DNA from 3 places in the Gottfriedia sp. ABJ_BB2_2 genome. Region 3 is predicted to be linked to each of the others. Evidence: predicted binding sites of a transcription regulator. Region 3 holds the regulator's gene; each other region holds the start of a gene.
What was found. Region 3 encodes LexA, which represses DNA repair genes until DNA is damaged. Its sites were predicted from a motif close to CGAACATATGTTCG; they were not measured.
Positions count from the first base shown of each region.

Region 1: the regulator LexA is predicted to act here: its motif matches at 1,572-1,585, upstream of recA (recombinase RecA).
Region 2: the regulator LexA is predicted to act here: its motif matches at 3,431-3,444, upstream of ACX6U0_RS15360 (YqzH family protein).

Region 1 covers NZ_JBVFKR010000001.1:751,264-759,613, reverse strand. Annotated here, with positions in the region: gene pgsA (CDP-diacylglycerol--glycerol-3-phosphate 3-phosphatidyltransferase) at 1-139, shown strand, start outside; gene ACX6U0_RS03875 (competence/damage-inducible protein A) at 164-1,414, shown strand; gene recA (recombinase RecA) at 1,671-2,711, shown strand; gene rny (ribonuclease Y) at 3,212-4,783, shown strand; gene ACX6U0_RS03860 (TIGR00282 family metallophosphoesterase) at 4,975-5,772, shown strand; gene spoVS (stage V sporulation protein SpoVS) at 5,895-6,155, shown strand; gene ACX6U0_RS03850 (dipeptidase) at 6,283-7,209, shown strand; gene ACX6U0_RS03845 (2-oxoacid:acceptor oxidoreductase subunit alpha) at 7,440-8,350, shown strand, end outside.
Region 2 covers NZ_JBVFKR010000007.1:49,312-57,661, forward strand. Annotated here, with positions in the region: gene ACX6U0_RS15330 (FtsB family cell division protein) at 1-99, shown strand, start outside; gene ACX6U0_RS15335 (hypothetical protein) at 347-664, shown strand; gene tatC (twin-arginine translocase subunit TatC) at 724-1,452, opposite strand; gene ACX6U0_RS15345 (metal-dependent hydrolase) at 1,671-2,273, shown strand; gene ACX6U0_RS15350 (hypothetical protein) at 2,350-2,784, shown strand; gene ACX6U0_RS15355 (DUF2653 family protein) at 2,797-3,093, shown strand; gene ACX6U0_RS15360 (YqzH family protein) at 3,156-3,350, opposite strand; gene ACX6U0_RS15365 (Y-family DNA polymerase) at 3,518-4,780, shown strand; gene ACX6U0_RS15370 (YolD-like family protein) at 4,969-5,301, shown strand; gene ACX6U0_RS15375 (DUF1659 domain-containing protein) at 5,384-5,608, shown strand; gene ACX6U0_RS15380 (DUF2922 domain-containing protein) at 5,626-5,841, shown strand; gene ACX6U0_RS15385 (Cof-type HAD-IIB family hydrolase) at 6,240-7,073, shown strand; gene ACX6U0_RS15390 (hypothetical protein) at 7,331-7,513, shown strand; gene ACX6U0_RS15395 (BclA C-terminal domain-containing protein) at 7,757-8,212, shown strand.
Region 3 covers NZ_JBVFKR010000001.1:577,027-585,376, reverse strand. Annotated here, with positions in the region: gene ACX6U0_RS03105 (GNAT family N-acetyltransferase) at 1-14, shown strand, start outside; gene ACX6U0_RS03100 (GNAT family N-acetyltransferase) at 514-1,038, opposite strand; gene ACX6U0_RS03095 (hypothetical protein) at 1,256-1,699, shown strand; gene ACX6U0_RS03090 (GyrI-like domain-containing protein) at 1,826-2,452, opposite strand; gene lexA (transcriptional repressor LexA) at 2,537-3,184, opposite strand; gene ACX6U0_RS03080 (YneB family resolvase-like protein) at 3,325-3,981, shown strand; gene ACX6U0_RS03075 (DUF896 domain-containing protein) at 4,042-4,281, shown strand; gene tkt (transketolase) at 4,421-6,424, shown strand; gene sirA (sporulation inhibitor of replication protein SirA) at 6,565-7,002, shown strand; gene ACX6U0_RS03060 (YneF family protein) at 7,083-7,298, shown strand; gene ACX6U0_RS03055 (glycoside hydrolase domain-containing protein) at 7,529-8,317, shown strand.

The DNA.
Region 1 (8,350 bases), 170 kb from region 3:
CTTCTTACATGATTTCCCATTAAACTTCTTACCATTTTCAATTGCTGACGTATCTCTATGGGTTGCACTTTTCTATACGGTGTACTCTGGTTGGGATTACTTCTATAAAAATAGAGAAATTCTTATTAAATCAATGTAAGCTGTATGAATTGGAGGAAATGATATGAAAAAGGCTGAAATTATTGCGGTTGGAACCGAGCTTCTTTTAGGCCAAATTGCGAATACCAATGCTCAATTTTTAGCTAAACACTTGTCTACTTTAGGTTATCACCATCATTTCCAAACTGTCGTAGGAGATAATGCAGAACGACTAAAGCATGTATTAGATGTTGCTACATCCCGTAGTGATCTCATCATATTAACTGGTGGGCTAGGGCCAACTAAAGATGATTTAACAAAGGAAGTTGTCGCTGAATATCTAAATGAAACATTAGTCATTCATGAACCTTCATTGCAATTTATCGAACAATATTTCATAAAAGTAAATCGTCCGATGACAGAGAATAATAAAAAACAAGCTTTGGTTATTAACAACGCACATGTTTTAATGAATCATAATGGAATGGCTCCTGGGATGGTTTATGAAGCTGAAAACAAACAATTCGTTCTTTTGCCAGGTCCCCCAAAAGAAATGATTCCAATGGTAGAAAATGAGTTAATTCCTTATTTCTTAAAAGGAAAAGAAACTAACACAATTGTATCAAAGGAACTTAAGTTTTTTGGTATTGGTGAGTCTATTTTAGAGACAAAGATTATTGATTTACTTGAAAATCAGTCGAACCCAACGATCGCTCCTTTAGCGAGTGAAGGTGAGGTTATGCTTAGAGTTACTGCAAGTGCAGAGGATGAAGGAGCTGCTAATAAATTAATAGAGCAAGCTGAACATCAAATTAGAGAACGTGTTGGACAATTTATTTATGGCTCAAATGGCGATAATTTGTTCATCGTACTTTCAAAAAAATTAAAAGAACACAATCTATCAATTTCAGCAGCTGAAAGCTTAACAGGTGGATTGTTTAGTAAAAGAATGACAGATATTCCTGGTAATTCGTCAATCTTTAAAGGAAGTATTGTATGTTATTCAAATGAAATGAAACAAAATCTATTAAATGTGCCAAAGGAATTACTAGATAAAGAAGGTGCAGTGAGTATTGAATGTGCTAAGTCATTAGTTGAAAACATTCAAAGTATCTCTCGAAGTGATGTTTCTATCAGCTTTACTGGGGAAGCGGGACCAAATGCTGCAGAAGAAGTACCAGTAGGAAAGGTTTATATTGGTATTAAAATAGCTAATGCTCCTACCATTGTAAAAGAATTCCAATTTAGCGGAAGTAGAGAACAAATTAGGCTTTCTAGCGTGAAAAACGGAGCAAGTTTACTCGTGAAATTAATTAATGAAAGTCAAGACTTATAAATCATAACTGTATATTTTATAATAAAAAAGCTCGGTTAAATTGCCGAGTTTTTTAATTTTTACGTACTTAATTTAATAGATTTTTAGTTTTATAGTCGTTAAAATACGAAACAAGCGTTTCTATTCTGAGAAATTCTACTTTAAATATAAAAAATATCGAATAAATGTTCTATTTTTTTGTTGGCAAACGAACAAAAAACAGTTATGATATAAATATAAGATATATAAATGGATTGTAATTTGAGGAGGAAAACAAATGAGTGATCGTCAAGCTGCTTTAGAAATGGCTTTAAAACAAATAGAAAAACAATTTGGTAAAGGTTCAATTATGAAGCTTGGAGAGCAAACTGATCGCCAAATTTCAACTATTTCTAGTGGATCGCTAGCACTAGATGTAGCATTAGGTGTAGGTGGTTATCCAAGAGGTCGAATTATTGAAATTTACGGTCCTGAGAGTTCAGGTAAAACAACTGTAGCGCTTCATGCGATTGCAGAAGTTCAAGCTCAAGGTGGACAAGCGGCATTTATTGATGCTGAGCATGCATTAGATCCTATTTATGCTCAAAAGTTAGGCGTCAATATCGATGAATTATTATTATCTCAACCAGATACAGGGGAACAAGCACTTGAAATTGCAGAAGCATTAGTTCGAAGTGGTGCAATCGATATTATTGTTGTCGATTCAGTTGCAGCTTTAGTTCCAAAAGCTGAAATTGAAGGAGAAATGGGAGATGCACACGTAGGTTTACAAGCTCGATTAATGTCACAAGCATTACGTAAGCTTTCTGGTGCAATCAATAAATCAAAAACAATTACAATCTTTATTAACCAAATTCGTGAAAAAGTAGGGGTAATGTTCGGTAACCCTGAAACAACACCAGGTGGCCGTGCGTTAAAATTCTATTCATCTGTACGTTTAGAAGTGCGTCGTGCTGAACAGTTAAAACAAGGTAATGATATTGTTGGTAACAAAACGAAAATTAAAGTTGTTAAAAATAAAGTAGCGCCTCCGTTCAGACAAGCAGAAGTGGATATTATGTACGGAGAAGGGATCTCTAAAGAAGGAGAAATCCTGGATATAGGTTCTGATTTAGATATCGTTCTTAAGAGTGGAGCTTGGTATTCATATAATGAAGAGCGTCTTGGACAAGGGCGTGAAAATGCTAAGCAATTCTTAAAAGAAAATAGAGATATTCGTGATACTGTTAAAGCATCTATTCGTGAGCACTATGGTTTAGATAAACCTGTAACTGTACCTGATGAAGATGAAGATCAATTTTCTTTATTAGATGAGTAAGCTTTTGAAATGATGAATTAACTACTTAGTATTATTTATCTAAATAGTTAGTTGTTTAATTTAGTAAAAAGCGGGTGCTTCCGATGAGCACTCGCTTTTTTTCTGACATTAAAAGAAGGTGTATTTTAGTAAGTTTTTCTCATTATAGGATTGTAGCAATGAAACCAATTTAATAAATAATGGGATAGATTTATAAATAGTATTGAATAAATAAAGACGAATTTTTTCCTATATATTTTTCTTTTGTAGTATAAAATTTTAAATTTCATGTATGAAATCTAGTAAAAATGTAATAAATATTGATAAATCAAGCAAGTAAGCAGGTTACAAGGCTTGACATCATTTGGTAAGAGATTTAATATTTAAGTGTATATTCTAAAAAAATATTACTTTGAAATGAAAAATTGAATTTTAATGTGCTGTATGTTGATGCAATTTATTAATACAATATACAAGCCGACAAAAATGAAACTAATTAAATAGCAAGAGGAGGTGAAATCATGGGTGCACAAGATATAATTTGGATCATCTTCGTATTGCTTGCCACTTTCGGAGTCGGTTACGTTGTTGGATTTTTTGTTCGTAAGTCCATTGCAGAAGCTAAAATTAATGGCGCAACTAATCATGCAAATCAAATTATTGAAGATGCTAAACGTGATTCAGAATCAATTAAGAAAGAAGCTTTATTAGAAGCAAAGGACGAAATCTTCAAAATTCGTACAGATGCAGAAAACGAAATTCGAGATCGTCGTAGTGAAATACAAAAGCAAGAAAATCGTTTGATGCAAAAAGAAGAGAATCTTGACCGTAAAGATGATGGACTTTCTAAACGTGAGTCTGTACTTGAAAGAAAAGAGGAATCTCTTGTTTTAAAACAACAGCAGATAGAAGAACTGGAAAGCAAGATAGAGGCATTAATTGCTGCTCAGCAAGAAGAGTTAGAACGTATTTCTAGCTTAAATCGTGAAGAAGCAAGACAGTTAATTCTTTCTAAAGTCGAAAATGAGCTATCCCATGAAACAGCAATTTTAGTTAAAGAAACAGAAGCTCGTGCAAAAGAAGAAGCTGATAAGAAAGCAAAGGATATCTTATCATTAGCAATCCAGCGTTGTGCTGCAGATCATGTTGCTGAGACAACAGTATCTGTTGTAAATCTTCCAAATGATGAAATGAAAGGTCGTATTATCGGTCGAGAAGGTCGAAACATACGTACTTTAGAAACATTAACAGGTATTGATTTAATTATTGATGATACGCCTGAAGCTGTTATTTTATCAGGTTTTGATCCAATTCGTCGTGAAACTGCGAGAATTGCATTAGATAAATTAGTACAAGATGGTCGAATCCATCCAGCTAGAATTGAAGAAATGGTTGAAAAATCAAGACGTGAAGTAGATGAGTACATACGTGAAGTCGGTGAACAAACTACTTTTGAAGTTGGCGTTCATGGAATTCACCCAGACTTAATTAAAATATTAGGTCGTCTGAAATTTAGAACTAGTTATGGTCAAAATGTGTTAAAGCACTCAATGGAAGTTGCAAATCTAGCGGGTCTAATGGCAGCTGAGCTTGGCGAAGATGCAAAGCTAGCTAAACGCGCAGGATTACTTCACGATATTGGTAAAGCAATTGACCATGAAGTAGAAGGTAGCCACGTTGAAATCGGTGTTGAACTAGCGACTAAGTATAAAGAACATCCAGTAGTTATTAATAGTATCGCATCTCACCACGGTGATACTGCTCCTACATCAATTATTGCTGTATTAGTAGCAGCTGCCGATGCATTATCTGCAGCTAGACCAGGTGCAAGAAGTGAAACATTAGAAAACTATATTCGTCGTTTAGAAAAGCTAGAAGAGATTTCTGAATCGTATGAAGGTGTTGAAAAGTCATTCGCTATTCAAGCTGGACGTGAAGTACGAATCATGGTGAAACCAGATACGATTGATGATTTACAAGCTCATAGATTAGCAAGAGATATAAGAAAACGTATAGAAGATGAACTGGATTATCCAGGACATATCAAAGTTACGGTTATTCGTGAAACTCGCGCTGTTGAGTATGCAAAATAAAGTGGCAATTGCCACTTTATTTTCTTTTATGTGAAATAATTGGAGCTCCAACTATGCAATCTGATCTTTATCATGGATGAAAGATTTTGATTGTGCTAGTAAAGGAGCTTTTCATATTTTTGGGTAATATATAGGTAAGATATTTGTATGTTCAATGAACAGGACATGCAAATTTGGAAGGATGTAAAAAGATGAGAATTTTGTTTATTGGTGATGTAGTAGGTTCAAATGGTAGAGATATGGTAAAAACACATTTACAGTCTTTAAAAAGGAATTTTAGTCCTTCAGTAACGATCATAAATGGTGAAAATGCAGCACATGGTAAAGGGATTACAGAGAAAATCTATCGTGAATTTTTAGAATTAGGTGCGCAAGCAGTTACACTCGGTAACCATGCATGGGATAAAAAAGAAATATTTGAATTTATTGATCACGCAAAGTATCTAGTAAGACCAGCAAATTACCCAGAAGGTACACCTGGAAATGGTCTAGTATTTTTAAACTTTAATGATGTTGAAATTGCAGTGATTAATCTACAAGGAAGAACATTCCTACCAGCAATTGATTGCCCGTTTAAAAAGGCCGATGAATTAATCAAACTAGCAAAGAAAAGAACGAATATCATTTTTGTCGATTTCCACGCAGAAGCTACAAGTGAGAAAATAGCTATGGGATGGTATTTAGATGGCCGAGTAACAGCAGTTGTAGGTACGCATACACATGTTCAAACAGCCGATGAAAGAGTCTTACCTGAGGGAACTGCATTTATAACTGATGTTGGAATGACTGGGCCATATGATGGAGTGCTTGGGGTTACAAAGGATGCGGTATTAAAAAAATTCTTAACAAATCTTCCAGTACGCTTTGAAGTAGATGAAGGAAGAGGTCAGCTTAGTGGTGTAATCATTGAGTTAGATAAGAATTCCGGAAGAGCAAAATCAATAAAACGTATCCAAATTAATGATGATCATCAAGCTTTATTATCTTAATTAAAAGAATAGTAAAAATTTTTAAAAAACTTTAAAAATTTAGCAGGAATATCTTCTTGTTATCAAGAATAGTTTTTATTGTACACAATAATAGCTTTTTTAGTAACAAGGAGGATCTAGGAATGGAAATATTAAAAGTTTCAGCAAAATCAAACCCTAATTCTGTAGCAGGAGCACTTGCAGGTGTATTAAGAGAGCGTGGCTCGGCAGAGATTCAAGCAATCGGCGCTGGTGCATTAAACCAAGCTGTGAAAGCAGTTGCAATTGCAAGAGGATTTGTAGCACCAAGCGGAGTGGATTTAATTTGTATCCCTGCTTTTACAGATATTCAAATCGATGGGGAAGAGCGTACAGCGATCAAATTAATCGTTGAACCTCGTTAATAATAACAACCTGTTAGCAACATGCGAGCAGGTTGTTTTATTTTGCATTTTTTTAAATTTCATCCATGTTATCATGAATATGATAGAATAGTGTAAAAAGTCTAATAAATCGAAAGGAAGTTACGATATGAAAATATTTGATGCACATTGTGACGTGTTGATGAAACTATTGGAAAAGCCTTCAATCAATTTTCATAATGGTGAGACGTTACAAGTTTCAGTTGAAAAATTGAAACAAGGAAATAGCAAAGTACAATGCTATGCAATTTATATTCCTGAAAGTATACATAAATTAGTAAAATTTGATGCGGCATTGCAATGTGTCACTCTTTTTTATGAAAAAATTGCAATTTCTGAGAATAATATTAAAGTAATTCGGACAAAAGAAGATGAGGCGACATTACAATCACATGAAATGGGTGCAATTTTAACGTTAGAGGGCTGTGACGCATTATTAGGTGATATTAATCGTTTAAAAATACTTCACCGTCTAGGCGTACGTAGTGTCGGTTTAGTATGGAATTTTGCCAATGAGGCAGCTGATGGTATTCTTGAAGAACGAAATGGTGGACTAACGAATTTTGGAAGAAGTGTAGTTCATTACTTAAATGAGCATAATATGTGGTGTGATCTTTCTCATTGTAGTGAAGCAGCTTTTTGGGACGCATTTCATCAAGCGAAATATCCAACTGCTACACATTCAAATGCAAAATCAATTTGTAAAAACCCAAGAAACTTAAGTAACGAGCAATTAAAAGCCATGTTTAGTCGTAATGCAATAGTAGGCATTAATTTTTATCCGCCATTTGTAGTAGATGAGGGTACTGCATCAATATCTGATTTGATTAAACATATTGATCATATGTGTGCTCTTGGCGGTGAAAAATGTATCGCGATGGGCTCGGATTTTGATGGAATCGAAATTCATCCAACGAATTTAAATCATGTTGGACAATATCAAAATCTAACAAATGAACTCCTTAAATTTTATACTGAAGAACAAGTAAAAGGCTTTATGTACAACAATTATTCATCCTATATTCATTTTAAATAACGTGTTATTTGTTCAGAATAATAAAAATATAAAAATTATAGGAATAATTTGTGCTAAAATCATTGATTTTTTTGAATATAAGGTCTAGAATTGAAAGCGAATTAACTCATATCAAAAGATATGTTTTAAATCGCTTTCATTCTTTTTATAAAAAAATGAATGATATGCAAATATGCAATATTTTAATTTTTAATTTACTACGAATGAGGGCATTCAAAGGGGTGTAGGAAATGATAGAACAACTTTCATGGAAAGTTGGAGGACAACAGGGTGAAGGTATCGAAAGTACAGGAGAAATATTTGCAATTGCGTTAAACCGTTTAGGTTATTATTTATACGGCTACCGCCATTTCTCTTCACGTATTAAAGGTGGTCACACAAATAATAAAATTCGTGTAAGTACAACTGAAGTTCGTGCAATTTCAGATGACTTAGATATTTTAGTAGCCTTTGACCAAGAAACGATCGATGTGAACTTTTATGAATTACGCAAAGGCGGTATCGTAATCGCTGATGCTAAATTTAATCCAACAATTCCAGATTCAACGGATGTAACACTTTATTCAATTCCATTTACAGACTTAGCAACTGAACTAGGTACTTCATTAATGAAAAACATGGTTGCAGTTGGAGCATCAAGTGCAATTTTAGGTTTATCAATTGATGTATTTAGAGAAGTAGTTGATGAAATTTTCGGTAAAAAAGGTCAACAAATTGTAGAGAAAAACATTGAAGCAATCGCACGCGGAGCAGAAGAAATGAGAGAAATGCTTGGCGTTAATGTAAATAAAATGCAATTATCTAGCGCAGACGGTAAAAAACGTATGTTCTTAATCGGAAATGATGCGATCGCAATGGGTGCACTTGCTGGTGGTTCACGTTTTATGGCAGCGTATCCAATTACACCTGCATCTGAGATTATGGAATACTTAATTAAAAAATTACCTAAATTCGGTGGAGCTGTAATTCAAACTGAAGATGAGATTGCTGCATGTACAATGGCGATTGGTGCTAACTACGCTGGTGTACGTACACTTACTGCATCTGCTGGTCCTGGTCTATCATTAATGATGGAAGCAATCGGCCTTTCAGGTATTACTGAAGTTCCATTAGTAATCGTTGATACACAACGTGGTGGTCC
Region 2 (8,350 bases), on a different contig from region 3:
GCAAATTATGCTCGCGATGAATATATGTTCTCTAAAAAAGGAGAAACAATTATCATCGTACCAAAGTCAAAAGAAGAACTAGAACAAAATAATAAATAGTATGTACTTTAAAGATTCTCATTCTTATGGGAATCTTTTTCTATTTCTATTATAGAACGATTGTTCTGTAAATGCAAGTAAAAAATCGAACATACGAATGGGTGTTTCGTGAATGAGCAAATTATTCCTATTTTCTTACAAATGTCCTTTTTTTGATTCTAATATCCTATGATTTCTACAAAAAATTCACTATTCTGAAAAATGCTTCTTTGTTATAATTTATATAAGCTTAAAAAGGAGGATTAACATGTTGAAAAAGTTCATTTATGTATTTGCTATTTTAATTGTACAACTGATTTTGACGTTCCTTGTTAGTGTTCTTTCGGATTCATCTCCTGGTAATTCTGCTATTATGATAGGATTCGCAACGACAATCGTCCTTTATTGGAGAAGCGCAAAAAAACAAAGTTATACACCTTTCCAACAATATCAGTGGTTACGTGCTGTGGGTTTAGAATTAAATGAGTTACATAAAGATTTTAAAAGAAAGTTAGCAATAAAAGCTTCGCTAATGTATAGTTTCTCTGGTTTAGTTGTTACTTTGTATTCGTCTCAAATCTTTTAAAATGTTAGTATAAAAAAAATGGACAAGCATCCTTCATAATGCTGTCCATTTTTTTATTGCTAATCTTGTACTAATTGCTCGCGTTTCATACGTCTTCTATATGCAAAAGTAGAGACGATGATACTACATTCATAAATGATTAGTAAAGGGATGCTTGTCATCATGTCTGATACAAAATCAGGAGGTGAGATTGTTGTCCCGATAATAATTAAAATGAAGTATGCAAATCTTCGTGATTTACGTAAAAATGCTGGTGTTATGATTCCGATACTTGTTAAAAAAAGAATAATAACCGGTAAATCAAAGAAAAATGCAAATGGAATCACTAAATTAAATAAAAAGCTAAAATATCTTTCTGCAGTAAAAGTAACGGTTACGAGTTCAGAACCTATTTCTGTTAAAAATGCTAAAACGTTTGGAAAGATAAAGTAATACCCAAAGGCCATGCCGCAAATAAATAAAATAAACAGTGCAGGTATGTATAGCATCGTTGTTTTTTGTTCTTTTATATGTAATGCAGGTTTGACGAACGCCCATAATTGATATGCAATGACTGGAATACTACACGCTATAGCAAATACGCCACCAATCATAAAATAAATCCAAAGGACATCACTAGGACCTAATGCCAATAGCTTTTCATTCAGGCCTCTTACTAGAAAATGAAAAATATCTTTTGTAAAATATAGACCAATTCCTAAAAATAAAACGAATGAAACAATTACTTTTATTATTCGATTTCGAAGTTCATCTAAATGATCAATGACACTCATTTCTTTTTCTTGCATATTTTCCCCCAACGCAAACTGTGAAAGTATTTTATGATAACATCTTAGTTTCCTTCATTTTGTCAGAAAAAAGTACAATCGTCAATGAATATAAGGGACTTTTAAGAATCAAGTAATTTCCAACTTTTTCTTATATAGTAATAGGCATTCTAATCTTGTCCGACTATAATGAGTTATATGAACATTTATATTAGTTAAGACAAGGAAGGTATGTAATATTGGATGGAAAAAGTCATGTAATTGTAGGATTATTCGCAACAGGAGTAACAATGTATGCAACAAACAATGATGCAATGACCGTTCCACTTATTGTTGGTGCAATCAGTAGCTTGGCTCCAGATTTAGATCATCATAACGGTTCGTTAACGAAGAAAGTGTCTACACCGCTTAAGATTCTATTTAGCTTTTTATTTTTAGCAGTTTCTTTATTTATTGTTATGAAAACGGGGAAGTTGATCTATTCAGGATCATGGATTTATGGTATAGGAATATTAGTTCTATTTCTATTTTGTATTAGCTGGCTACGGAATTTAAAAACTATTTTAATGCTGACTGGTTTATTAATTTCATTTATAGGTTGGTTTGCTTTTTATGGAAATTGGTCAATCATCGCACTTGGGCTCTTTATTGCTATTTCTTCAAGGTTAAAGCATCGCGGTCCGACCCATTCTCTTTATTTTTTAGCTATTTGGAGTGGTATTTGTTTTCTAATTCAAAAAGACCTACAAATTGATGGCCTATGGTTGGCCGGGACAGTCGGGTATTTTTCTCATCTTCTAGCTGACCAACTGTTTACAAAACAGAGTATTAAGTGGTTATAGTTTCTTCTTGCTTACATTTTTTTATTGAAAACATCCATACTAAAAAGGATGTTGATAATGAAAGAAGGGGCATATTTTGAAGAAAACAAATTTTTGGTTTTTTGCTTGTATTATGGGTCTTATTTTAACTTTTTCAGTTCCAGTTAATGCAAGTAGTCAGTTTTACAATCAAACTGTGAAAGTTTCTGCAAAAACGAGTTTATCTAATAAGCAATCATCGATGCAATATGCAGCAAGAAGGTCTTATCGTTCAAATAGAAGCTATCGTCCAACTGCTCCAAGATCTAATTATCGTACACCTGGAAGTACAGGTAGGAACTTTTTAGGATATGCGGGTGCTTTTGGAATTGGATCATTATTTGGTTCGATGTTGCATCCTTTTGGTGGTTATTATGGCGGACAACAATTTGGATTTTCATTTTTTAGTCTTTTATTTGATATATTAATCATCGTTGCCATTATATGGTTTGTAAAAAAAATCTTCCGTAGAGGAAATAGAAATCATTATTAATTGAGGTGACTGATGAAAATCTATCTAAATGAACAAGACGTGGCCAATGCAATTTGTGTATTTGTTGCCGATTTAGAACGAGTCCGTCCTGAAGAAGTACAAATTGAATTTGTGTTCAATGAAGATGAAGGAGTAAGTTGTCTAGTTAAAATGTATAACCGTAACTTCAATTACGGGGAACAACAAATGTCAGATGCCATCGGTTTTTTTCTTGATGAAGTACATCGATTTTCTTCTCATTCTATGGAAATTATCATTCATTTTAGTGAAGATGAAGGAATCACAAGCGAAGTATCATTTACATACTAATAAACCCGAGATGAACGAATTGTTCTATCTCGGGTTTTTCTATTTTTAAGCTCACTCAGACGTTAGGCATAATTTGTTACGTATTCGTAAACAATATCTTGTACTAATTCATGTAACGAACGTTCGCTTTTTTCTTGCTCAGCTAAAATTTGTGTGTACAGTTCATCCAGCATATCAATTGTAATCCACTCTTCATGTTCTCCCCCATATTGCGTTAATGCTCGCTTTATCATTAGCTTTACAAACTGTCCATCCACTTACATCGTTCCTCTCTCTCGAGTTAGTTTAAGTATATCCAAATTTTTCAGTACTTCATAGCGAAAAAATAAATTGAAATAGAACGTATATTCGTTTAATATATGTTTATAATAAAAAATAAGAACATAAGTTCTGCTATTTTTTGGAAGAATTGGGAGTGATATGTATGAGCGTTTGTTATGAAGAGTTACCACATCATCGTATATTATGCATCGATATGAAAAGCTTTTATGCAAGTTGTTCTGCGGTCATGCTCGAATTAGATCCATTAACATGTTACTTAGCAGTTGTTGGAGATGTTGAAAGGGAAGGAAGCATCGTATTAGCAGCTTCACCACAATTAAAAAAGGAATTTGGTATTAAAACAGGTTCACGAGTGTTTGAAATTCCAAAAGATCCACGTATTAAAATAGTCAATCCATCAATGGCAAAGTATTTAGAAATATCAACAAATATTGTGAAGTTATTAAATGAATATGTGCCATTAGAGGATCTGCATGTATATAGTGTTGACGAATGTTTTTTAAAGGTTGATGGCGTGAAGAAATTATGGGGCGATGCGTGGGAAATTGCTGAAAAAATTCAAGCTGACATTTTAGCGCGTTTTAAATTACCATGTTCAATTGGGATTGGTCCTAACATGTTAATGTCAAAGCTCTGTCTGGATTTAGAAGGGAAAAAGAAAGGTATTGCAGAGTGGACATATGAAGATGTAGAAAAAAAGCTATGGGAAGTTAGTCCGCTTAGTGAAATGTGGGGGATTGGTCGAAGAATTGAACGCAGCCTTAATTCAATGGGGATTTTTACAGTAGGACAGCTAGCAAAATACCCACTTCACCTGCTTGAAAAGAAGTTTGGTGTGATGGGAAACCAACTATATCATCATGCGTGGGGAGTGGATCTCTCTGAGCTTGGTGCGCCAATTATGAATGGGCAAATTAGTTTCGGAAAAAGCCAAATATTGATGAGAGACTATACAAAAGTAGAAGAAATTAAATTTGTTATTCGTGAAATGTGTGAAGAAGTAGCACGACGTACTCGAAATGCCAAAAAGGCAGGCAGAACAATTACATTAGGAATCGGATATAGTCGCGAGGAGTTTGGCGGAGGATTCTCTCACGCATTTACAATGGATGAACCAACAAATATCACATCGGACTTATATGAAGTTTGTATGAGACTTTTTGATCAATATTACGAAGGGAAAACTGTGCGACAAGTACTCATTACTCTTTCCAATATTGTCAGTGATGAATTGATGCAACTAAATTTATTTGACCAGAAAAAGCCTCAAAAACGAAATCTAGGCTACGTGATGGACGCAGTAAGAAAAAAATATGGCTCCAATGCACTTCTCTGGGCAGTCTCCTACGCAGAAGGCGGCACGGCACTTGCTAGAAGTAAACTAGTAGGAGGACATAAAGGGTAACAAGAAAAGTGGAGGCAAATAGCTCTGCCCCGACAAGCATAAGACGGAGAACAATGAAAGTTGCTCTTTACTTTCAATGTTATTCGACTTATGACCTCGAGGGGCAATTTGCCGGAACTAGACAGAAGAAAAGTGGAGCCGACTGTTCAGCTCCGACAAAGAATGATAAATAAAAGGAGAAGATTGAAATGATTCGTGACCGAGGTACGATCAAATGGACGTCAATGATGTTACCTGAACATGTAAAGATGCTTCGCGACTGGAAAGTGTCACAAAACTATGAACAGCAAAAAGATGTAGATGAGCAGTTATTAGAAGAGATGAATCGCCATCTTCAGCAAGCTGTTTTTGAAGATGAAAGTGTACAGATTACGTATTATAAAGATCACCATCATCATAGTGTAAGTGGAAAAGTAGGGAAAATTAATTTACACCAAAATAGACTTTCTATATACGAGGAACAAGCAGGTTATATGGAGCTAATACTAAGTGATATTGTTGATGTAAAGATTGGAACGTGAAGATGAAAAGCATAAATATTGTTTACATTAGCGAAAAATAACTCCCTTATTTTTATATATACAACGAAAGGGGGAGTTGGAAATGGCGCAAATCGCTACTCAACAACTAACATTGTATGTAAATTTACATGCAGGAAAAGATGCAGAGGGGAAAAACATCATCAAGAAAAAGGTATACAAAAATGTAAAGGTCGGTGTGGATTTAGAGAAGCTAATCCTGGTTGGTAATGCACTGGCATCACTTCAAGATTTACCTGTGGCAGAATTAGAAGTATTAAGTAACGGAGTGCTTTTAAACAATATATAGAAAAGGGGAGATGGAAGATGATCCAAACATTAGAATTAAAATTTTTAAATGAACAAGAGAAAATTGTTACATTAACTGTCGATAATCCTACGGTTCCGGTTAATCCAGCACTAGTCAAGCAAGTAATGGATAAAATTGTAGCAAATAATGTCTTTACCTCATCCGGTGGAACTGTAGTAGCAGTACAAAGTGCGCGTCTAATTGGTAAAGAAGTCATCGATATTGAGCTCTGAAAAAATGAAACGTCAAAAAAAGTAAAAGATGCTTCACAAGCTGAAATGAAAATGTAAAAAATGGAAGCAACACGACAAACTGAAACCTCCTTGCCAATGCAGGAGGTTTTAGTTTGTAGACAATAACGAAGAGATTCAGACTGATTGAAAACGTTTGTCTTTCGAGGCGCAAGCCGGATGAGGAGCGGAGTTACCCTAGACGGTAATGAGCACCACAAGCAGGCGAAGTAACGAAGAAAGCGAGCGTTTATCAACAGTCTGAACCCTCCTTGCCAATGCAGGAGGTTTTTTTATGCGTTATAATAAGAATGAATGGACGAATAAATATGTTTTTACTAGCAATTAGTGAATACTTAGGCTTAAGATAGTAATAGAATAGTAGAAAAGGAGCGAACGACATGGCATTGATTGCAATTGATATGGATGGCACGCTTGTAAATGGTCAGAATGGAATACCAAAGGAAAACGTAGAAAGCATTCGAGCTGCACAAAAGGAAGGAATCCATGTTGTCATTTCTACAGGTAGAATGTACGAAAGTGCAAAAGAAACTTTAGATGAAGCAGGTTTAACTTGTCCGATTGTTTGTTTAAATGGATCTCAAATTTATGACAATGAAGCCAATATTTTGCATAATGATTCAATGGATAAAGAAGTATTTGCAAAGACATTGGCAATTTGTGAAGAGGAAAATAAGACATTTATAATCAGTACAAGTGAAGGTTCTTTTACTAAATGTCGCGATACTTTATATGAAGAATTTTTTACGGATAAGGAAACTGGAAAAGTTCACAAAGTAACGGCTACTTTAAGAAAGGTTCGTAATTATACATCAGTAGAGGATTTTAAAAATCTTGACGTATATAAGATTTTATTTCTTTCGAATGATCCAGAAGTCATTAATAGGATTCGTCTAAGACTTATGCAAGAAGAGAATTTGTTAATCACTTCTTCGCATTCAAATAATGTTGAGATTAATGCAGCAAATGTAAGCAAAGGAGCTGCACTGCTAAAGCTTGCACCAATTTTAGGTGTAGATTTAAAAGAGAGTATGGCAATTGGAGATAGCTTTAATGATGTATCTATGTTTAATCGCGTAGGTTTTTCAGTGGCTATGGGGAATGCAAAAGAGGAGCTTCAGCGCCAATGTGCGTTTGTGACCAAAACAAATGATGAAGCAGGAGTAGCACATGCGATTTATCATTTTTTAAGTCAAAAACAAAAACAGAACTAAATAAAATGTAAAAGCCTTATCCTTTAACGGATAAGGTTTTTTTTGATTTAAAAAGACTTTTCTATTTTGGGGAAGGCCTAATACTTGTTTATAAAGATTTCTATTTTGTTTACCATCGGGATCGTGAATTTTAATAGGAAGGAAATCAATTGGTTAAAAAACTAGTAAAGGGAAATCTCCCTAGTTATAGAAAGTAATCATTAGATATTGAAAAATTCATAAGAAGTGATAAACCAATTTAAAGGAGAGTGGAATCAATGCAATCAATTATTGGCTTTTTCCCAATATACTTTCTTATTTTTTATATTGGAATACCAGTAGCTATTGTCTACTTTTTTTATAAGAAATATGAACGTCTAGCGAAAAAAAGGAATGTTGAATTAGAAAAACAAACAGAAGCACTAGAAAGAATTGCTAGTATCATGGAAAGGTCTACGTAAGCCGATTTCTAATATTAAGAGCATGAAGTACGATTCACGATTAGTATAATATCCTATACAATCCTTAGCCCTTTCGAAGGTTTAAGGATTTTTATTTTTTTATGAAAATAAACAACTAAATTCATGAGAAAATCGTAACGAAAGTGAAAGTAAATCATATTAATAGATTATAGGAAATATAGACAAGCTCTAAGGAAGTTATTTTCAAATGGTCAATGTCTAATCTAATGAAAAGGTGATAGTATGGATTTTGGAAGACATCCAAAACCACATAGACCAACACCACTACCAGGTCTAGGTGGAAGAAATTTTGCACATATTACGAATAGCGGTGGAGTAATTGCGGTATTGAATGAAGGGACAGACGTTACATTCTCATCTTTCCAAAATATTGGAGAGGGAATCACGATCAATGAGACAAATGATAGGTTAACGATCGAACACCCAGGAAATTATTTTATTATTTATTCAGTTAATACTACTACAGAAACTACACTATCTACTAGATTACTAGTCAATCGTCGACCTGTAGATGCTACGACAATCACGCCTGTCATCAGTCGAACACAGTATAATAATCAAATTATATTGCCATTAGAACCTGGGGATACGATTTCGCTTCAATTGTTTGGAATTGTAGGTTCAGCGACTCTCACAACAGGGGCAGGAGCTACGCTTACAATTTTTAAGGTTCATTAATATAGTACAAAAATGCATTACTGAACATTATAAGGTAATGCATTTTTTTATTGTGTAAAAGATAAGATAATAAGAGGGTAATAAAAAAATATAACGAAATAGATATAGTTGTAGGAAATATGATTGGAAAAGGAGATA
Region 3 (8,350 bases):
TAATGAATGAATAAATTGGAAAAAGAAAAAAGTAGATTTGTCAATTTATCTTCTGACTTTGTTGATATATAAACTAGTCAATGAAAAAATTAATATCATGTTGATTTCCACTACAGGATGCTCGCTTTCCGAGGGGCGAGACCTGAGCCTCCTAAAAAGGTAGGCATGCTAAAACCACGACGTCCTGTCGTAACGCATGCATGACCCACATCCTGTGGGCCCCCTGCGGGGTCTCAGCCTTCCCGCACTTCCCACAGGAGTCGATCAACATCCGTTCCAATCAACTTATTCATAAGAAAATGATTTTCGATTTAACTTTCCTCTAACTATTAATTTTAAAAAGATATCATCCTTTACAAAACTTAATAATAAAGTTGAATTCATTTTTTACCATGCGGATTTGTAGACCTGGTATAAGTAACATGATTCTTAGCATTATATTGTTCAATAACCATTTATTTTCCATTTTGACATTTGTATTATTTAACAAATTGAGAAAATAAGTAGATTTGTCTACTTATTTTCTTTTAAATCTCCAATAGGGTATTCAAAATAAGGTTCATCTTGATTTGAGTCTTCGAAGTATTTTGTTCCTTTATAAATAAAACCTACTTTTTCAAGGATTTTTAAGGAGCCAACATTTTTAATGTTTGCAGAAGCCGTGATCAAATGGACGCTACCGTGTTGTTTAGCAAGTTCTAGGCAAGCTTTAACTGCTTCAGTTGCATATCCTTTTCCCCATGAGTTTTTATTGAAATGGTAAATTAATTCTACTGTGTCGAGATTCCCAGATATATTAAAACCTGCTGCACCAATAATATTGCCAGAAATCTTTTCTTCCACAGCATAAACTGATAAACCTGTTTTTTCATGGCATTTACGATATCCGATTATGATTTGAAATAAAAATTCCTCAGTTGTTGAACCACTGCAAAGGGCCATAACATCGTCATCACCCCAAAAGAACTTTGTTGCTTCAAGATGTTCATCTTCAAATGTTCGTATCGATAATCGTTTAGATTCATAAAGTATAGTCATCACAAAAGATCCTTTCAATTTTATTGAAAATATGTATTCCTTTTTAATTATTCATCTAAAGTTATCAAATCTCCTATTATGAGCTATTTTCTATTGTGAAGATTTAGAAATACAGTAAACTTTTAGAAAACTTTTATTGCTTTTATTCTATTAATCTATGTGAAATGAATAGAATATATAAAAACTCCAATTAAACTTGGGGAGGAGAGGGCAGGTTATGGATTTTAAAAAGGAATTCATATTAAAAACAAAAGAAATTTATAAAGAAACAGTATCAGAGAATCATGCCTATACAAAACTTTGTAATAAATTCGAGTCTTATTTTACTGATTTGAAAGTGTCCTTAAAGAAAGAAATAGAAGCAGCTGATGGTGAGTTTGATATATTGATAGATGAATTTGCGTCAACAAAAGTAGTATTTTTCGATAGAGAGCTGGAAATTAAAATTGATGAACCATTAATTGAAGTTCTTGTTAAGTATTTTGATGATATTACGAATGAGAATATAGAAAAAACGATAGATATAATTGAATATAAAGATGGTGCATATAATAGTCAGGTGTTTCAATCTCCAATTACTAGAAATATTATTGATAATTATTTAGCAGTAGCTTTCCGTGAAGACTTAGAAAAAAATGTTTCAAAAAAAAATTTTGAATAACATTAATGATTCGCACAAACTTGATTAAATTTATTAGGGGAGTTAAGTAAGTCATAATTTCCATGAATTAAAAAAATCAAAACAAAAGAGCCTGGATCGCCAAGCTCTTATTTTTTTGAATTAAGATTAAAGTTTCTTTACATTAAACCGTAAAACTGTTTTTAATTTTTCAGGCGGTGTTTTTCGAGCATCAGAAATATAAATTTCCTTATGGGTTTTTTCAAGTCTTTCTAAGTTGTTTTGAGCACAAAATTCTTCCATTTTAGCAAAAGTTGCTGGTTCAAGATCATAGCTTCCATTATGCATAGCTTGGACACATAGTCCTTCTGTTATCGTTTCGAAACAGACCTTATCAATATCCAATTGAGACTTTTTTTCTTTAACACTATTAACGGCAAGCTCAAAAACTTCTTCTGTTACAAAATCCGGTTGTCTAATCATTAGTTTGTAAACGAGATGGTCTTTAATTAAATAGTTCAATTTCCTACCTTGTTCATCTAGATCCCAGAATCCTTCTAATGGAAAAACTGTATATTCATAATATCCATCGGGTGTAAACCCTTTCTTTGGCATCATTCTTACAGCATAGGACAATGAATATAAAGCTTCAATATACTTTGTGAACTGTTCGGAATTCGGGTTACCAGTTCCATTCATTGTGAAATATTTCATCGATGGTACGTCAATAACGGCAGGATCGTTTTTAGGTAAATAAACTTCTTTTAAATGTTTTCTCCATTCAAACTTACTCATTTTAAACCCCTTATTATTTAAAATTAGAAATATGTAAAGATAATAAAAAGGCAATCACAGTTTATGTCATTGCCTTCAAATTCATTAATGATATGTACGGTATACACCAATTACTTTACCTAAAATTGATACTTGTTTTAGTAAAATAGGAAGTAGAGCGTCATTTTCTGGTTGTAGTCTGAAATGATCACTTTCTTTATAGAAGCGTTTAACAGTTGCTTCGCTATCTTCAGTCATTGCTACAACAATTTCGCCATTTTCAGCAGTAAATTGCTTTTTCACAATTACTAGATCTCCATTTAAAATCCCAGCATTCATCATACTGTCACCTTCAACTCGAAGCATGAAAACTTGTTCATTTGCAGGTGCAACACTAGTTGGTAATGGAAAGTATTCTTCAACATTTTCAACTGCAGTAATAGGAATACCGGCAGTAACTTTCCAAATCACAGGAATATTCATAATGTCGCTATATATTTCACTGTAAACAGCTTGAGCTTCATTTACTACTGGGCTACTGTCTCCCAGAATTTCGATAGCACGAGGCTTAGTTGGGTCTCGGCGGATAAATCCTTTTTGTTCTAATCTTTCTAAATGTCCATGTACAGTAGAGCTAGAAGCTAGTCCAACAGCTTCAGCAATTTCTCGAACTGATGGTGGATACCCTTTAACTTTTACTTCATCTTTAATATACTCTAGTATTTCAGCTTGTCTTTTAGATAACTTATTCACGTAAATTTCCCCCTTACCTGTAAAGTAGATAATACGTTCCTCTTTATTTTTTTAATTATATCATGATAGGATAATATATACAAACGTTAGTTCGTTTTTTTCGAAAAGTAGTTTTCATGTTCGTATGGGGGTATCAGCTAATGAATGCAATTATCTATGCAAGAGTAAGTACAGCAAAGGATTCACAAGAAACATCACTACATAGACAAATAGTTGAGCTGTCTGACTTAAGTGAGCGGATGGGAATGTGTATTCTAAAAACAATAAGCGAACAAGCAAGCGGCTATGTTGTGGAAAGAGAAGGTTTAATAGAATTATTTGAAACCATTAAAGAAAATAAAATAGACGCTATACTTATTCAAGATGAAACACGTCTTGGTCGTGGACATGCTAGAATTGCCATTTTACACTTTCTAAAAAAAGAGGGAATTAGACTTTTTACATCTTCTCAAAATGGCGAATTTCAATTAAGTGAAAGTGATGAAATGGTTCTTGAAATATTAAGTATTGTAGAAGAATACCAAAGAAAAATACATAATATGAAAATTAAAAGAGGTATGAGAAAAGCTGTTGAAAATGGTTATAAACCAGAGAGAAACTTAAAAGGTAGCATAAATGGCGGAGGAAGAGAGAAAAAAGAATTGCCAATTACAGAGATTGTTCGCTTACGTCAAAATAATTTAACGTTTGAGGAAATTGCAGCTACTTTAAGAGGATTTGGTTATGATGTCTCTAAAGCAACGGTTAATAGAAGATATAATGAATACATTGATGAAGTATCAAGGATTGAAAGCTAAGCAAATTTATTGTAAGATATGATAATTGAATCGTATCATTCAATGAGAGGAGAAGGTAAGATGGTTTCACCTAAAACTTTAAATAGGATCAATGAATTATCAAAAAAGTCTAAAACTGATGGATTAACTCCAGATGAAAAAATAGAGCAAGAAAAATTAAGAAAAGAATATTTAGCTGATTTTCGTTCTCGTATGGTAGATGAATTAACTTCTATTAAAATAGTAGACGAGAAAGGTAACGATATTACACCTGCAAAGTTAAAAGTTGCAAAAGCAATTCGAAAAAGGAATTTACACTAAGCGGAAATATTTATTTCTGCTTTTTTTCTATTTTATGACAAGAAGTTCTAAAAATTGTTAAAACTAAGTGATAGTTATTGTAATAAATCATACGAAACTATATGATAATATTTATGAATAAACTAAAGGAGCGAAATTTATGTCTACTAATATTGAACAATTAGCAATTAATACGATTCGTACATTATCAATTGATGCGATCGAAAAATCAAATTCAGGTCACCCTGGAATGCCAATGGGTGCTGCACCAATGGCATATGCATTATTTGCAAAATTTATGAATCACAATCCAAAAAATGCAAAATGGTTTAACAGAGACCGATTTGTGTTATCAGCAGGTCATGGTTCAATGTTACTATATAGCATGCTTCATTTATCAGGTTATGAAGTTACAATTGAAGATATTAAAAACTTCCGCCAATGGGGTAGTAACACGCCTGGTCATCCAGAGTTTGGACATACACATGGTGTAGAAGCTACAACTGGTCCTCTTGGACAAGGTATTTCAATGGCAGTGGGTATTGCATTAGCAGAACGTCATTTAGCAGGTACATATAATAAAGAAGATTTAAATGTTGTTGATCATTTTACATATACAATTTGTGGTGATGGAGATTTAATGGAAGGTGTTTCAGCTGAAGCAGCTTCATTAGCTGGTCACTTAGGTTTAGGAAGATTAGTCGTTCTTTACGATTCAAATGATATTTCTTTAGATGGAGAGTTAAATCGCTCATTCTCTGAAAGTGTAGAAGATCGTTATAAAGCCTATGGCTGGCAAGTTATTCGTGTTGAAGATGGAAATAATTTAGATGAGATTAATGCTGCAGTTCAAAAAGCTCAGCAAGAATTATCTCGTCCAACTTTAATTGAAGTTAAAACGACGATTGGTTACGGTTCTCCTAATAAATCAGGTAAATCTAAATCTCATGGTGAGCCACTAGGTAAGGAAGAAACAATTTTAACTAAGCAAGCTTATGCATGGGGATATGAAAATGCATTCCATGTACCAGAAGAAGTTTATGCTCACTTTAATAATGTGATTGTTGAAGCTGGTGCGAAAAAAGAAGCAGAATGGAACGCTACTTTTGCTAAATATGAAGAAAAATATCCAGAACTTGCAGCTCAATTAAAAAATGCAATTGAAGGTAACATTTCAACTAATTTAGAAGATGCACTTCCAAAATATGAATTAGGTAAGAAAATTGCGACTCGTTCTTCATCAGGTGAAGCAATCAACGCAATTGCAAACGTATTACCTAGCTTCTTCGGTGGTTCAGCTGACTTAGCTGGTTCAAACAAAACATATATGAACGGTAAAGGTGACTTTACTAGAGAAAGCTATGATGGTCGTAATATTTGGTTTGGTGTACGTGAATTTGCAATGGGAGCTGCATTAAACGGAATGGCGCTTCACGGTGGACTAAATGTATTTGGTGCTACTTTCTTTGTATTCTCTGATTACTTAAAACCAGCAATTCGTCTTGCTGCTCTAATGAACTTACCTGTAACTTATGTATTCACACATGACAGTATTGCTGTTGGTGAAGATGGACCAACACATGAGCCAGTAGAACAATTAGCTTCATTTAGATCAATGCCAAACATTAATGTTATTCGTCCAGCAGATGGAAACGAAAGTTCAGCTGCATGGAAAATTGCTGTTGAGGCAAAAGACACACCAACAATGTTAGTTCTATCTCGTCAAGATTTACCTGTTTTAGAAGGTACGACATCTGATATTTACGAGAAAGTATCTAAAGGTGCTTATGTAATTTCACCAGCTAAACAAGACAAAGTGGATGTAATTTTAATTGGTGCTGGTAGTGAAGTTCAATTAGCTGTAGGTGCACAAGAAAAATTAGCAGCAGAGGGAATTTCGGCTTCAGTTGTATCAATGCCTTCTATGGATTTATTTGAGAAACAATCTGAAGAATATAAGCAATCAGTTCTTCCAAAAGAAGTTACAAAACGTGTTGCTGTTGAAATGGGTTCTTCATTCGGATGGCATAAATATGTTGGATTTGAAGGAGAAGTACTTGCGATTGATACGTTCGGTGCTTCAGCTCCAGGTGGATTATTAATGGAGAAGTTTGGATTCACTGTAGATCATGTTGTTGAAGCTGCTAAAAAAGTATTAGGCTAATAGGTCAAATAAATTAAAAATGTAAACGAAAAAATAATATTCGACAAAACTAGTTGATATTCTATTCCTTAAAAAGACAAATATTTTAGGTGGAATTTTATATAATTTCCTTACTGATAGTTGTTAGGAGTGGACAAGTTATGCGAGAATATAAAATTTATTTAATAAGTGAACCACTTTCTATAGAATTTTATGGTAGAGAGCATAAAATATATCAACTAGTGAACGAATATTATTACTCGTCAAAAGAACTGAGAAAAATAATTGAAAAACAATTACAATATATTACAGAACCAATACCTTTATTTGAGCTACACACATTTATTCGCAAAAATAATCCTTATCAAATCTACTTTCATGAAGAAACCGGAGAGTATCTTCTAGAACTAGCTGATGGTGCGAAAGCGCAGCTAAAAATGAATCCAGGTGAATTAATTTTGTATGCAAATGGCTGCTTAGATGCTGAAACGATCTTCTTTGAACTCTTAAGGAAATTTCGCTCTACGTTTCTTGCAATAGATGTTAAGGATGAAAGATTCGGTTGGCTACGACCAATTGCGTACCAAAAGTATATTTAATAAGATAAAAATGCATAATGCTCTTGTATAAATAGGTTTGTTTTAGTAAAATTGTTCTAGATGATTTTAAGGAGGAAGCAATAAATATGTGGTTATATATTCTAGTCGGAGTACTAGCATTAGTTGCTGGTGTAGCGATTGGATTTTTCATAGCTCGTCAATATACAATGAACTATCTAAAGAAAAATCCACCAATCAATGAACAAATGTTAAAAGTTATGATGGCACAAATGGGTCAAAAACCTTCACAAAAGAAAATTAATCAAATGATGAAGGCTATGAATAATCAAAAATAATTAGTCTTTATGTATCTAGATCTTATTGCTTTTATTAGAACTTGTGTAAGTAGTTCTAACCTGCGATAATGTCTTATCAATCATACAACTAATCCAAAACCGCTTTTCATTGGAAATAATCCAATGGAGAGTGGTTTTTTAGTTGAATGTAACTAGTTATATTTCACTCCACTTTCCCTGAAGCACAAACATTCCTTTTCACTCTTGAATAGGATGTTTTGAAAAGGGGAGTGAGTAGCTTGAATTGGAAACCAATCATTTTTATTCTCGTATCAGTTGTATTATTGTTTTCTATAATCTTCGGAATAGTGAGCAATAAAGAAGATTCGTCTCGAAATCATGATAAGCAGGAGCAAAAAGTTCCTTCTACTAAATCCATTTATTGGGGAGTGGATTCTGCTTCATATACAACGAACCAATTATTATCTTGTGTGAAAAAAGGTTTTGGAACCCCTGAGATTTGGGGTAGGTATCTTGGCACGAAAGAAGATGTATCTAAGGGAATTACAAAAGAAGAAGCAGCATTTTTGCATTCAAACAAAATGAAAATCTTGTTAATAAATAATCAATTTGTTTCTGCAACAGGTTACAAAAATGGTGTAAAGCAAGCACAAGTCGGGGTGAAGCTAGCAAGGGGTTTAGATGTACCAAAAGGAGTTGCGATTTTTGCAGATATTGAACCAACATATGAAGTCGATGCTGAGTTCATAAAAGGGTATTACGATGAAATGAAAAAGCTTGGATATATTACAGGGATCTATGGTGTTTTTGACAATGAACAAGATTTATCAAAGGCATATAAACAAGCTGCAAAAGAAAATCAAACTTTAGGTATAGAAACGATTTTATGGTCTGCATTTCCACAACGGGGTATAACAACAAAAACAAAGGCACCAGAATTTTCAGCTGGTGGACCAAGTGACTCAAAACTCTTAGGTTGGCAATATGGTATAGAGGCAAGTGAATGTAATATTGATACCAATTTATTTAAAGGTGAATTAATCAAATATCTATGGTAGTTTAACTATCTCTATTAAAATGCACAAGCAGAG